3 regions of the Bacillus sp. NPDC094077 genome follow, and region 3 is predicted to be linked to each of the others. Evidence: a T-box and tRNA genes for the amino acid it is inferred to sense, from the RefSeq annotation. Region 3 holds a T-box; the other regions hold tRNA genes.
What was found. A T-box is a leader RNA that pairs with one kind of tRNA and senses whether it is charged. The one in region 3 lies ahead of ileS (isoleucine--tRNA ligase), so its partner is inferred to be a tRNA-Ile.
Positions count from the first base shown of each region.

Region 1 (4,777 bases), on a different contig from region 3:
ACGATAATATCGTGGAAATCTAAGTCCTCTAAAATTTTAATGTGATGTAGTGCGCTCTCAACCATACCATCTGCAGTTGGGTACCCATACTTTTCTAAAATGTGACGCTCTAATGAACCAGCGTTTACACCGATACGGATTGGAATACCGCGCTCTTTTGCTGCATTTACAACAGCTTCTACTTTATGGCGACGACCAATGTTACCCGGGTTGATACGTACTTTATCAATGCCGCCTTCAATTGCTTTTAAGGCAAGGCGATAATCAAAATGAATATCAGCAACAAGTGGAATGTTGATTTGTTTTTTTATATCAGCAATAGCATTTGCTGCACGTTCATCTGGAACAGCAACACGGACGACTTGACAGCCAGCTTCTTCTAAACGTTTAATTTCAGCAACTGTTGCTTCAACATCATGTGTTTTTGTTGTTGTCATACTTTGTATAATTAATTCATTATTACCGCCAATTGTTAAATTACCGACTTTAACTGGACGTGTTTTTGTACGATGAGTCATTTCATTCACGAATAGATCGCTCTCCTTATAAAAGAAGTTTCTTTTTTAGTCCCTTACATCAATGATAGTATGTGAGAGAAAGGGCTATAGAAACCGAAGTACTCGGTTTCACTTTTACTATTGTATCAGCGCCTTTATGTAATTGACAAGGATTAAGTGATTGCTCATTGATATAACGGGAATTTATAAGATTTCCCAATTTGTATTTTTGTAGCAGATGTATTTTTGTTTAATTGTTTAAAATCATCAATTACTTTTTCAATAGAAGGGATTTTTTTCTTGTTAATCGCTTCTGTGATAGAAAGGACAGTATCACCTGTTTTGACTTCAATTGCTTTATAAGCTGTATCTGTTTCTTTCTCTTTCTCTTTATTTTGTTTTGTATCTGTATTTTCCTTTTTTATCGTTTGGGCAGCGGTTGTTTTTTTATATGAGCTTAACATCGGTAAAGTGCCGATTTTTATATCGTAATAAAATATATAAACGAGAACAAGCACGAATAAGAATATACCTAATCTCTTCATATTCTTCACTCCCTTGCTAGGAATATATGCTTGTCCAAAAAAAAAAATGCCTATTTAGGCATTTTTTTGTGTTCTTATTTTTCTTTCGGTTTTGGGACTTCTTTAATTGTTAAGTATAGGACAATTAAAACAACTGCGATATAAATGAATGTTGAACCAGGTACGACGATTTTAAATAAATCCATAATCATAAAGAAGATTGTTGGAATTGTATAGCTGTACGCAGTTAGTGTCCAAACTTGTTTATAGGATAATTTACGTTGACCGCTCATAGCAGAACCGATGAACGCAAGTAAAGTCACGCCTAAAAAAGTGATGAATAGCTGGAATAGGTACACTAAAAATCCGATAACAAATAATAAAATTGGATAAATACTATCGAATAAAGAAATAAAGTCTTGCAAATCTTTTTTCTCAAGAGATGCACCTAATAAGTCGTTATAGGAATACGTTTGTGTTTGACCATTTCCTATAGAGACGACTTTATCTTTTAAAACAAATAAACCTGTTTTATTTTGATATTTTTCTAATTCTGTTGAATTTGGATCAAATACGAAAAGGGCATTTCCTTCTTCTTTTTCGATAGGTTGATCAATATCAGCTTTAAGTTCGCCATTTTCAATTTTAAAATCAGGTAAATCTTTTTCAATGACTTGATTTACCATGTTCACACCATCTTGGATAAAGCTACCGTACAAGAAAGTTCTTGGAATAGTAGTAATTAAGCAAAGTAGCATAATATACAAAATGGTTTTACCGATTTTTTGAAAACGGAATAGCGCCATATCTTTAGGCGAGTATACACTTTTTGCGAATTGGGTAAATATGGACATAGATTCACTTCCTTTATGTATGTATAAAGTCATTGTAACGTAGGAATCTAGAGAATCTCAAGATATATTATATTTACATATAGTGAAGATAACTAAATTTCTTTTTATTAATTTTCTTCTTTTGAATGAGAAAAATACAATTGACACTTTTCTTTTTTATATGGTAAATTTATCTTACCTTTCTTAAAGGATATATCCGATAGGAATTCAGTTATTTGATATGTTATTACATACATAATTGTGGACCCTTAGCTCAGCTGGTTAGAGCAGACGGCTCATAACCGTCCGGTCGTAGGTTCGAGTCCTACAGGGTCCATATCCATTTCACATGTTTATTATGTCAGCAGGAAGCTTCCTTGTAGAAGGGAGCTTTTTTTACGGAATATATGAGCATTTTGATTGAAAAGAAGTGGGAATTTTGCTACTTTAATGTTAGCAAGACAATGTGATTTATTTGTTTGCACCCTATGGCAATTAGGGTAGAATGAAGTTGTATGTCACACAAATAGTGACAATACATAAACTGGGAGGAATATAACAATGGCAAAACACGAATTACCAAATTTACCTTATGCGTATGATGCTTTAGAGCCTCACTTTGACAAAGAAACAATGAATATCCATCATACAAAACATCACAACACGTACATTACAAACTTAAACGCTGCTTTAGAAGGTCATGCAGAATTAGCTGACAAAAGCGTTGAAGAATTAGTTGCAAACTTAAATGAAGTACCAGAAGCAATCCGTACAGCAGTACGTAACAATGGTGGTGGACATGCTAACCATACATTCTTCTGGACAATCTTATCTCCAAACGGTGGCGGACAACCAGTAGGCGAATTAGCAACTGCAATTGAAGCGAAATTTGGTAGCTTCGATGCATTCAAAGAAGAATTTGCTAAAGCTGGCGCAACTCGTTTTGGTTCTGGTTGGGCTTGGTTAGTAGTAAATAACGGTGAGTTAGAAGTAACAAGCACTCCAAACCAAGATTCTCCTTTAACTGAAGGTAAAACTCCAGTTATCGGTTTAGATGTTTGGGAGCATGCGTACTACTTACATTACCAAAATCGTCGTCCAGACTACATCGGTGCATTCTGGAACGTTGTAGATTGGAACGCTGCTGAAAAACGTTACCAAGAAGCAAAATAATTGCAATAAACATGGAAAAAGCTGGGAGTAATCTCCTAGCTTTTTTCTATGCTTTCCTTTTACATAATTGGGCTTGTCTTTGGAAGACTAGAACATGAAGTAAAGGAGAGTTGTGTATGAAGTGGAAACATATAATTGGTGACGTTGAAGTGAATCGGGATTTAGTGTTATTGCTTCTTATAGGAGGTTTATACACGCTCGCAATTTCTTTATCGAATACGTTTGTTAACATTTACTTATGGAAACAAACACAAAATTATGTGAATCTTGGCTTGTATAATTTGGCCAGTGTTGTATTACAGCCCCTCACATTTCTTGTAGGGGGGAAATTAGCGAAACGTATTGATCGCTCGATTTTGTTACGAATAGGCGTAGGAACGCTCGCAATTTTTTTTATCGTTGTTTTAGTAGCGGGAAAAAGTGCTTCTCACTATATTTTATTAATGGGAGCTCTTTTAGGAGTAGGATACGGTTTTTACTGGTTGGCGTTTAATTTATTGACATTTGAGATTACAGAACCAGAAACAAGAGATTTCTTTAACGGGTTTCTTGGACTTCTTACATCTTTCTCTGGAATGATTGGACCAATAGCAGCAGGATACACAATTTCACGTATGGAAAAATGGAGTGGTTATACTGTCATATTCTTTCTTTCATTAGTGCTATTTGCGATTGCTGTCGTCTTAAGCTTCTTTTTATCTAAGAGAGAATGTGAAGGGCGTTATGAAATCGTACAAGTATTGAAAGAGCGAAGGGTTGATAAAAATTGGGGGAGAATTACAAGAGCTCATTTTTTTCAAGGATTGAGAGAAGGAACGTTTATTTTTGTCATTTCAGTATATGTTTATTTAGCAACTAATAGTGAGTTCGCATTAGGAAAATATAGTTTAGTGAACTCTGCTGTATCCTTTGTATGTTACTACTTAGTCGCTCGTATGTTAAAGAAAGAGTGGCGAAAAAAAGCGATTTTGTTTGGAGGCATTATTTTATATGCTGTCGTATTTTTAGTTATTTTCAATGTTACATACGCAAAATTACTTATTTATGCAGCATGTATCGCGATTGCATACCCTATCTTACTTGTTCCGTACGGGTCAATGACATATGACGTAATTGGTAGAGCGAAAAATGCGAGAGAATGGCGCGTGGAATATGTAGTTGTCCGGGAATTATGGTTAAATGCAGGAAGGATTTGTTCCATCTTAAGTTTCTTGTGTGCGGTGATCTTCTTTCCGCCTGAAAAAAGTTTGCCTTATTTACTATGTATTTTAGGTGCTGGACATTTTCTTATTTATTTTGCGATTAAAAATGTCAAATATGATGAGGGAAATGCGGGTAAAACAAGTGTTGTAGCGCAAGGAACCACACAGAATCAAACTGAACCAGAAGGTTAACTTCTCGTTTGTTTTATGCTAGAATAGAAAAAGATGTAAGACAGCAGTGAGGACACCTGTATGAAGGTGTCCCTTTCACATTACATAGCTGTTGGTAGAGGGGGTTTGTATGAGCAAGAAACAGAAGCAAACAAAGAAAAAGACCCACGTTCCTTTTCGATTAAACGTGTTGTTTTTTTGCGTATTTTTAATGTTCTCCGCGGTTATTGTAAGACTCGGATACGTACAAATTGTTCGCGGTGAGGAATATAAGAATGAAGTGGAGAAGAAAGAAAATTCAACGATAAGCAATCCAGTACCGCGTGGGAAAATATTTGACCGTTATGGACGACCAGTAGTAGATAATGCAGCTGTTC
Region 1 is NZ_JBNNUF010000001.1:779,234-784,010, reverse strand. Features, by position in the region: gene ispG (flavodoxin-dependent (E)-4-hydroxy-3-methylbut-2-enyl-diphosphate synthase) at 1-518, opposite strand, end outside; gene ACQKNR_RS04070 (hypothetical protein) at 683-1,042, opposite strand; gene yqgB (protein YqgB) at 1,117-1,875, opposite strand; tRNA gene ACQKNR_RS04060 (tRNA-Ile) at 2,118-2,191, shown strand; gene sodA (superoxide dismutase [Mn]) at 2,416-3,027, shown strand; gene ACQKNR_RS04050 (MFS transporter) at 3,144-4,421, shown strand; gene ACQKNR_RS04045 (peptidoglycan D,D-transpeptidase FtsI family protein) at 4,531-4,777, shown strand, end outside.
Region 1: it encodes a tRNA-Ile, which carries the amino acid that the T-box ahead of ileS (isoleucine--tRNA ligase) is inferred to sense. The anticodon was not compared.

Region 2 (4,777 bases), on a different contig from region 3:
GAAGGCGCAATTTTACACAAAAAGACTCATTCTAATTAGAATGAGTCTTTTTGTTAATTGGAATTTATTTATGGAAATCACAAGCTTACTTAAATAAATATAAATTTTGCATATTTTATTGGAAATAGAGCATGATATTACCAAATCAATGGAGGTGTGTTAGAAATGCAAATTCGCGAAAATGATAATTCAAACGAGATTTTGGTAGCAGCGGCAGCAAGTGCAATTGAACAAATGAAGTATGAAATTGCTCAGGAGTTTGGCGTTACACTTGGACCAGATTCAACATCACGAGCAAATGGTTCAGTAGGTGGAGAAATTACAAAACGCTTAGTGCGTATGGCACAAGAGCAATTATCTGGTCAATATAAAATTCACTAAGAAAAAATATGTATGTGAATTAAAAGGTAGGGTAGGAGTGTGAAAAGATTATTCGCACTCCTGTTTTATTGTATTTAAATAAATGGCTACCGGCGTTTATTTGAAGTCAGTCTACTGTTTGAATATATTCCAACAGTAGAGTAGTTGATTCATTTAATACCGTAAATGGAGCCAAATTGCATGGGAAAATAGGAAAAACCACCCTTATAAGAGTGGTTCCTAATAATTATTTTTGGATTATACTTTTACAATTAGGCGATAAGATAATTGGATAAAGCTAAATCAATAAGAGATAGTTTATATATTTCTATTATTTTGGTTCTGGATAATGATTGTAGTACGAGATTTTAATAAATTCTTGGTAGACATTTGTTAATTTAGCATCTCTAAGAGCATCATTGAATTTTTGCATACGTACACTACCTTGAGCGTAGCCTCCACCAGGAGTATAAGGATTTCTAGCTTCAAATTCATCCATAAATACTTTTAACTTTTTATAGTCTTGAGATTGATAGAAAGCAGCGGCCTCTTCTGGAGTAACATCAAAGTAAGAAGAAGATGCAGAGTTATAAGTAGCTGCTTGAGCAGTAGGTGTCTCTAGCATAGTTGCAGCTCCACCAAACATAGTAAGCGCCATAGAAGACACAATGATTTTTTTAAACATAATAAAACCTCCACATAAAATATTTGGATTAAAAGTAACCCTGTAATTATTGTAGTTACAACGATAATAATTATCAAATGCAATGTTGCATAATTCTTTATATGAGTGAGAAGTCTCTCCATCTCTAAATGAGGGAATGTAACAGAGAATAAATAGGTTTAAGGGGGTATACATACTATTGGATTTAATGAGAAAACGAAATAGAAAGGATATTTTGAGTTAGGGAAATTTAAAAGGCCTTGTCATTAAAGACAGGGCCTTTCAAAAAGGGACGAAAATTGACAACTGAAGGTACCTTTATATTACCATTTTTAGGAATTTAATTCCTGTGATTTATGTTGAGAAATAAAATTATTATTTTGTATAAAGTGAGATGAAGAGGTGCTTCTTATAGATTTTGCAAGATGAGAAGGCAAAAGCAGAATTTTAATCGGACGTTAAACAAAGGATAGAAGAATCCCTTTTGCTTAACGAAACGCGTTAAACATCATTCAAGGTTATGTAATAGACTATAATATACCTCATTCAAAACCCAATATAGTCTGTCAAAAAAATTAGAGGGGATCAATTCATTGAAACAGTATAAAACTGTTTTCAGGATAGGTGTCCTTTTTGGTTTAAAAAAGAGAATATATTTTCTCAACAGGACAAATGGTAATTATCTATAAGTACTACTTATAAGGATAATAGGAAAATAGAAGTTAATAAAGGAGAGTGCGAAATGATAACACTAATAGCTAATAAAGGTCTAGCTGAAATCAACGAAAAAGATGTAGATGTATTAAAGGTAATGGCACATCCGGTTCGATTACAAATTGTAAATGAATTAATGCATCATAAAATTTGTAATGTTACACAGTTAACTGAAATATTAAGACTGCCCCAATCCACTGTTTCACAACATTTATCAAAATTGAAGGGAACCGTACTCCGTTCAGAAAGAAGAGGACTAGAGATGCATTATTTTATAGATAATGCTAAGGCCCGTCAGATTGTTGAAATTTTAGGTTTATAGGTTAATAACTTGTAAAAGGTTTCCTGTTACGAGGCAGGAAACTTTTTTATTGATAACCAAACTTCGTTAAAGGTATTAAAAGATAGTACTAATTAGAAAGTGTATGGAGTGCGGAGTATAAACACTGTTAACATGATGCAAATGTGCATATTAAATGAAAAGTAAGGTAAATTGATAATTCATGTGGTAGAATATTGTATGTGAATACGTTCTATAAAGTAAAATTTATGCTCTGGACCTTTAGCTCAGCTGGTTAGAGCAAACGGCTCATAACCGTTCGGTCGTAGGTTCGAGTCCTACAAGGTCCACTTATAAACAAGGAGAAAGCACTCATTTGAGTGCTTTCTCCTTGTTTATAATAAATAAAGGGGATTGTAAAATGAAAATCATTGACTTAGACGCAGTAAGAAAAAAGAAAGAAAAATTAATGGTAACTATTCCAATTATAGAACTAATGTATGGGGAAAAAGGGGAAATTGAATTTAAAATAGTGGGAAAAAAAGTTGTTCCACAATCCATGTTAGAGAATTAAACTACTTCCAATTCCAATAGGGTGTAAGGTCGTTAAGTGGGAGTAGTTCAAATACTTGATAAACGCCCCTTTTTAATTTTGGACGGATTGATTAAAACTCAATCCGTCCTTTTTATTAACTTACTAGGGACTTTATAGGTTTTTTCAACAATAGGAACCTTTGTTATTTCTTCTTTTTTAATGATAAGGCATTCTTTTTTTTCTCGTCAGCATTTAAATCAATACATAAAATGTCTTATTTCCTTTAGAAGGTTTTATAAAATTCTAAGAGTTCAACTGGAATATTATTTTTGTATGCTATACATGCTTTTGTATCACCAGGCTGAATGGTCTTTTGATCAATTAACAAAAGCGCAGCAAATGTATTTGCTTCTATCTCTAATTTATCAACGGAAAAGAATGTATTCTTACGCAGAAAAGGTGTATTTGCATGAGTATGTAGGACCGCATGTCCTAATTCATGAGCACAAACAGTTCTTTGCATAGATGGAGACAAATTAGTATTAATGACAATGAAACGATTTCTTTTTTCATATTTATAAAAACCATTTATTTCTTCATGTAAATCCCATGTTAGTACATGTATTTTTAAGTAATCTGCAAGCTCATAGGGGTTTGTCGTGTTGTATTGGGTGCTAAGTTGTTGGACTAGATCTTTAATGACGAATTTCAATGTATTCCCTCCTAAGCTCGCATCAGTTATCGTCTGGATTACGATATTTCTTAGGCACGTATTTTTTATTGATTACTTTCGTTTGTTTTACAATGTACTCCATTGCATCTAACAATGATTCTACGGCTTCTTGACTCATTGGTTCCCCAGAGAACATTAAGCCATCTTCGCCTTGTAGGTCTTTTTTTATTTCTTCCATTCTTTTTGCTATGTCTTTCTCATCTTTTTGCGTTAATTGCACTTTTGGCTCCTCTGTAACATCTCGTCCTAGTAAAAAGTCAGCTGAAACCGAAAAGCAATCAGCTAATTTAGTTAGAACATCATGTGGAGGGAATCTTTCTTCTGATTCGTAGTAACCTATCATTCTTTGGGATACTCCAATTTTTTCAGCCAGTTGTTTTTGTGTTAAATTTTCCTTTTTTCGTAATGATTTTATTCTAAGCCCTATCACATTGTTCACCTCTCTAATTGAACTAATTGTTCTCTTTTGATTTATTTTAGCACAAATTGTTCTTTTCCGCATTGACACAGAACAAATAGTTCTGTAATCTGTATTTAGAACTATTTGTTCTTTCGGAGGTGAGATAATGGGAAATAAAATGTATGATCCGCAAAAGAATTTATATAAAGAACTTGCACATTATTGTGGAGTGACTGAACGGTATATTCGAATGATTGATCAAAAAGAAAGAACTCCATCAATGGAAACAGCTAAGAAGATTGCTAAGTATTTTGATATGAGTATAGATGATCTTTTTTTTAGTAACAAATCGAACTTAAAGTTCTTTTTAACATCGTGTTGGTTTGAAAAGAATGGAATGTAGGCTTCATAATAGGGAAGTTAGTGGTAGTGAGTACAGAACTTCGAAATTAGGAATTCTTTCTTAACAATGATGGAGAGGTAGATATTATGGGGATTTTTCGAGTTAAAAAAGATAATAATTATTCCGTTATAAATAATACAGGTTTAAAAGATAAAAGGCTTTCTTGGAAGGCGAAGGGGATATTAGCATACATACTTACACTTCCAGATGATTGGGTGTTTTATAGGGAAGAATTATCCCAGCACGCAAAAGATGGTATTAACAGCTTAAGAGCTGGAATGCAGGAATTAAAGGAGTACGGATATATTAAAAGATTTCCTATTAAAGATGCAAAAAACAAAATTGTTAGATGGGAGACAATTATTTACGAAATCCCAGTGGATGATTTTCCACCAGTGGAAAACCCACCTGTTGGAAAACCTGTTGCTGGGAACCTACCGGTGGAAAATCGCAAGCTACTAAATACTGATATACAAAGTACTAAAAAACTAAATACTGATATACAAAGTACGGATCATCATCATGATAATCAAGATAAATCACTATCACAAAGATTGATGGATGAAGATTTTAAAATAGTTTCTAGCTATTTGCTGAAAAACGGTATCTCGTTAAGTAAAACAGCTATCGCAGAGCTTGGTGAATTTTGTGGAGCATTGGGAAGTGAATTGATTCTTGAAGCAGTAAA
Region 2 is NZ_JBNNUF010000027.1:7,764-12,540, reverse strand. Features, by position in the region: gene ACQKNR_RS27840 (small, acid-soluble spore protein, alpha/beta type) at 166-381, shown strand; gene ACQKNR_RS27835 (hypothetical protein) at 692-1,045, opposite strand; gene ACQKNR_RS27830 (ArsR/SmtB family transcription factor) at 1,767-2,060, shown strand; tRNA gene ACQKNR_RS27825 (tRNA-Ile) at 2,295-2,368, shown strand; gene ACQKNR_RS27820 (hypothetical protein) at 2,440-2,592, shown strand; gene ACQKNR_RS27815 (ImmA/IrrE family metallo-endopeptidase) at 2,837-3,265, opposite strand; gene ACQKNR_RS27810 (helix-turn-helix domain-containing protein) at 3,288-3,716, opposite strand; gene ACQKNR_RS27805 (helix-turn-helix transcriptional regulator) at 3,853-4,089, shown strand; gene ACQKNR_RS27800 (DnaD domain-containing protein) at 4,176-4,777, shown strand, end outside.
Region 2: it encodes a tRNA-Ile, which carries the amino acid that the T-box ahead of ileS (isoleucine--tRNA ligase) is inferred to sense. The anticodon was not compared.

Region 3 (4,777 bases):
CTATCATTTTCAAAATGATAGTTTGGAAGAAGCTGAAGTAATGTATGAGCGTGCTTTAGAAGAAAATAATGAAGATGTGTATTCTCATTTTGGACTTACCCAAGTTTATATGGCGAAAGAACAATACAAGGAAGCGAAACAATATATCCTTGGTATCGAAAACCAAATTGAAAAGAGCCAAGATTTCCTTATGAATGCAGGAATGGTTTTATGGGATGCAGAGGTTGAACTTGGTGGGAATGAGGAAGAGCTAAAATTAGCATTGTCTAAATTAGAGAGTGGTATTAAACAGGGGCAATATAATGTAGCAAGTGTGTTAGATGAATATGTAAATCGAATTAAAGGAACGTTATTTGTACAACGAGGTATAGCATTTTTAAGAACGTTACAAAAGGAAAGAACGGAAGTAAGTGAATACAGTTGTTATACGGGTGTTTTATATGAATCTATTGGACAATACGACCAAGCAATGAAAAGATATAATAAGGCAATAGAACAAAAGAAAACGGCATTTCCTTATTACCGAATTGGCGAATCACTTATGGCATTAGGACAATTGACAGAAGCAAAACAAGCGTATGAAACATGTTTAGAGCTTGATGAAAACTTCGTAGGTGTTCATTTACAGCTTGCTGAAATATATGAAAAAGAAGAGAATCGTTCAAAAGAACACAATCACATGGTTCTAGCGATGAAAGAAGAACCGTTGCATATTAATATGGAATATTTGGCACAGCTTTCGGTAGATTTGAAACTTCATGAAGAATTATTAGCCGAGTTAGAACATTTAGCGGGAGAAGCACCTGAAATATGGCGATTAGATGCGATTGCCTATGTGTATGGAGCAATGAATGAATTAAATAAAGAAAATGAACAAATTGAACTAGCAATACAATTAGATGATGAACATACAGAAGTTCTATATCATTATGCGAAAGTATTAGTGAAAAAAAGAGATGCAAAAGCAATTGAAGTTGCAATGAAAGTAATCCAAAAGAATATAGATAGTGAACGTATATTTGATGTATATGTAAAAGCAGTAGAACAACATAAAAAATTGTCTCACATAAGAGATTCTCTTCATACATTAAAGGTGAAAAAATCGGATAGAAGTATGGCATTCATGTATGCAGCAGCTGCGGTTACGGAAAGATGGGTTGAACGTCAACAAAATGAACAACCGAAAAAATCTATATTTACGAGAGCTTTTTATCGTATGAAAAACCGCGCGAAAGAAATTTCAATGATTACAACAATTATTGATTTATATGAAATCTCATTAAAGCTAAATCCGAAAAATAGTATGGCGGCACAACGATTTGCACTATTTTACGAGAATGTAGCGATGAATAAAGAAGCAATAGAAGTATTGCAAACATCGCTAGAAGATAAATGGGATTATGATGTAGCGAAGCAACTTGTAAATCTTTTCATTGAGTGTGAGGAAGAGGAGATGTTACAAAATGCTTTGGAATTAACGAAGCAAATGGTTCGAGAACTACCAAATGATTATGATACGCTTCTTTTACAAGCACAAGTATTCTTGAAAGCTGGAGAAGAAAGAAAAGCAGAAAAAATATGTTTACAATTAACGGAGAAAACACCGTTTGTAAGCAGAGGATTCCTTGCTTTAGGGGAAATGTACCAAAGTCAAGAGAGATTTGAAGAGGCGATTCATTTATTAGAAGGTGCTTCTATACATCATCCAAATGAAACAGCAATTCTTCTTTCTTTAGCATCTTCGTATCATGGTGCTGGACAAACGATAAAGGCAGAAGAAATAGCTAGTGAAGTCGTAACAATTGATGCGAGTGATTTGTTAGCCAGATATGATCATGCTTGTTATTTAGCGATGTTAAACAGAAATGAAGAGGCGAAAGAAGAGCTTGAGATTGTACTTCGTGAGGATGAAACCGGATTTTTTGCTGAGCTAATCGAGGAAGATGAAGATTTAGCAAGATTGAGAGAATTTGAAAAGTAATTGTATATGTATATAAATGGTGAAAAGGGATATAAATAAAATATATTTTGAATTAGTTGACAATTTGTTGTTGAATGTCATAAAATAGCTTTTAACAAAGTATACAAATCTGAAGACGAGAAAGAGTAAAATAATGAACTGTTCCTCAGAGAGCCGGTATATTGCTGAAAGCCGGTGTTCAGACGTTATTTGAAAATCATCTCCGAGGAGCCGAGGCTGAAAGTAAGTAAGCCCGGACGGATGTCTACCGTTACAAAGAACACGTATGATAGTACGTTGCTAAGTGCTATTAGTGAAAAGCTAATAGAATTAGGGTGGTAACGCGGGTAAGCCCGTCCCTACTTTATAGGGACGGGTTTTTTGTGTGCTTTAAAACATTCAAAGGAGTGATTGTATATGAAGAAAGTAGATGTAAAAGAGTCAGCTGTAGGGAGAGAAACACGTATTCGTAAGCAGTGGAACGAACAACGTATTTTCGAGCAATCAATTCAGAATCGAGAAGGTGCACAATCTTTCGTATTTTATGAAGGGCCACCAACAGCGAACGGATTACCGCACGTTGGCCATGCACTTGGACGGACAATTAAAGATTTAGTAGCGAGATATAAAACGATGGCTGGATATAAGGTATTAAGAAAAGCCGGATGGGATACACATGGATTACCTGTAGAACTAGGCGTTGAAAAACAACTCGGTATTTCTGGTAAACATGAAATTGAAGAGTACGGAATTGAGCCTTTTATTCAAAAGTGTAAAGAAAGTGTATTCACATATGAGAAGCAGTGGCGTGAATTCACAGAGAGCATTGGATATTGGGTAGACATGGATGATCCGTATGTTACTTTAGAAAATCCATATATCGAAAGTGTATGGCACATTTTAGGAACGATTCATGAAAAAGGCTTGTTATATAAAGGGCATAGAGTTTCACCGTACTGCCCGAGCTGTCAAACTTCACTGAGTTCACATGAGGTTGCACAAGGGTATAAAACAGTAAAAGATTTAAGTGCAACAGTTAAATTTAAAGTGAAAGATAGTGAAAATGAGTATTTCTTAGGTTGGACTACAACACCTTGGACACTTCCAGCGAATGTTGCGCTCGCTGTACATCCGAATATGGAATACGTTAAAGCGAAACAAGAAGGGGATGTATATGTTGTTGCGAAAGAACGTGTACAAGAAGTATTAAAGGAAAACTATGAAGTATTATCTGTCCATAAAGGCGAAGCGTTATTAAACACATCTTATACCGCACCATTTCCAATGAAAGAAGTGATAAATGGTTACCATGTCATCGCAGCAGATTTTGTAACTGCAGATAGTGGTACAGGACTCGTTCATATTGCTCCAGCATATGGAGAGGATGATTATAAAGTCATTCAAAGTGAAGGGCTGTCGTTTCTACATGTTGTAGATGAAAAAGGTGAGTATACAGATGCAGTACCATTTTTGAAAGGGAAATTTGTAAAAGATTGTGACGTTGATATCGTTCGTTATTTGGCGAAGGAAGATTTACTATATCATAAAGAAAAATATGAACATAGCTATCCACATTGCTGGCGCTGTGATTCACCGTTACTTTATTATGCAGGAGAAAGTTGGTTAATCCGAACAACTGCAATTAAAGATACATTTTTACAAAATAATGATTCTGTTACTTGGTATCCAGATCATATGAAACATGGACGCTTTGGTAAGTTTTTAGAAAATATGGTGGACTGGAATATTAGCCGAAATAGATATTGGGGAACGCCATTAAACGTATGGGAATGTGAAAACTGCGATCATCAATTCGCACCGAAAAGCATTGATGAATTAAGAAAACATAGTACGAAAGAAACACCTGAAGATTTAGAATTGCATAAGCCATATGTAGATGAAGTGCAAGTTTGCTGTGAAAAGTGCGGAAATACAATGAATCGTACACCAGAAGTAATTGATGTTTGGTTTGATAGTGGTTCCATGCCGTTTGCACAATATCATTATCCATTTGAAAATAAAGAGTTATTTGAAGAACAGTTTCCAGCAGATGTTATTGCAGAAGGAATTGATCAAACACGTGGCTGGTTTTATAGTTTATTAGCAGTATCAGCACTATATACAGGAAAAGTACCGTATAAACGAGTGTTATCACTAGGGCATGTTCTAGATGAAGAAGGACAGAAAATGTCTAAAAGTAAAGGAAATGCACTAGATCCAGTAGATTTAGTAGAGAAGTTTGGTGCAGATGCGCTAAGGTGGGCTCTACTCGTTGACAGTGCTCCGTGGAATGCGAAACGGTTTTCTGAAAGAACCGTACTAGAAGCAAAATCTAAATTTGTAGATACGTTAGTCAATGTATATAGCTTCTACGTTTTATATGCAAATTTAGATGAGTATAATCCGAAAGAACCGTATGATGTAAAGCGGACGAAATTAGATGAATGGGTATTATCAAGATTGCATAGCACAACGAAAAAGGTAAGAACCGCACTTGATGATTATCAGTTTACGAATGCTGCTCGTGAAATTGCAGCGCTTGTAGATGAAGTGAGTAATTGGTATGTGCGACGATCACGTAATCGTTTTTGGGAATCTGGTATGAATGCTGAAAAAGCAGCTGCGTATGAAACGCTTCATGAAGTGCTTGTAACAATTAGTAAATTAATTGCACCATTTACACCGTTTGTTGCTGAAGATATCCATCTGAATTTAGAAGGAAGTAGCGTTCATTTAGAAGATTATCCAGTTGGAAACGAATCATTTATTCAGCCGAAATTAGAAGTGGAAATGGATGCGGTTTTACAAGTTGTTGAA
Region 3 is NZ_JBNNUF010000012.1:72,610-77,386, forward strand. Features, by position in the region: gene ACQKNR_RS23115 (tetratricopeptide repeat protein) at 1-1,981, shown strand, start outside; T-box leader at 2,085-2,324, shown strand; gene ileS (isoleucine--tRNA ligase) at 2,378-4,777, shown strand, end outside.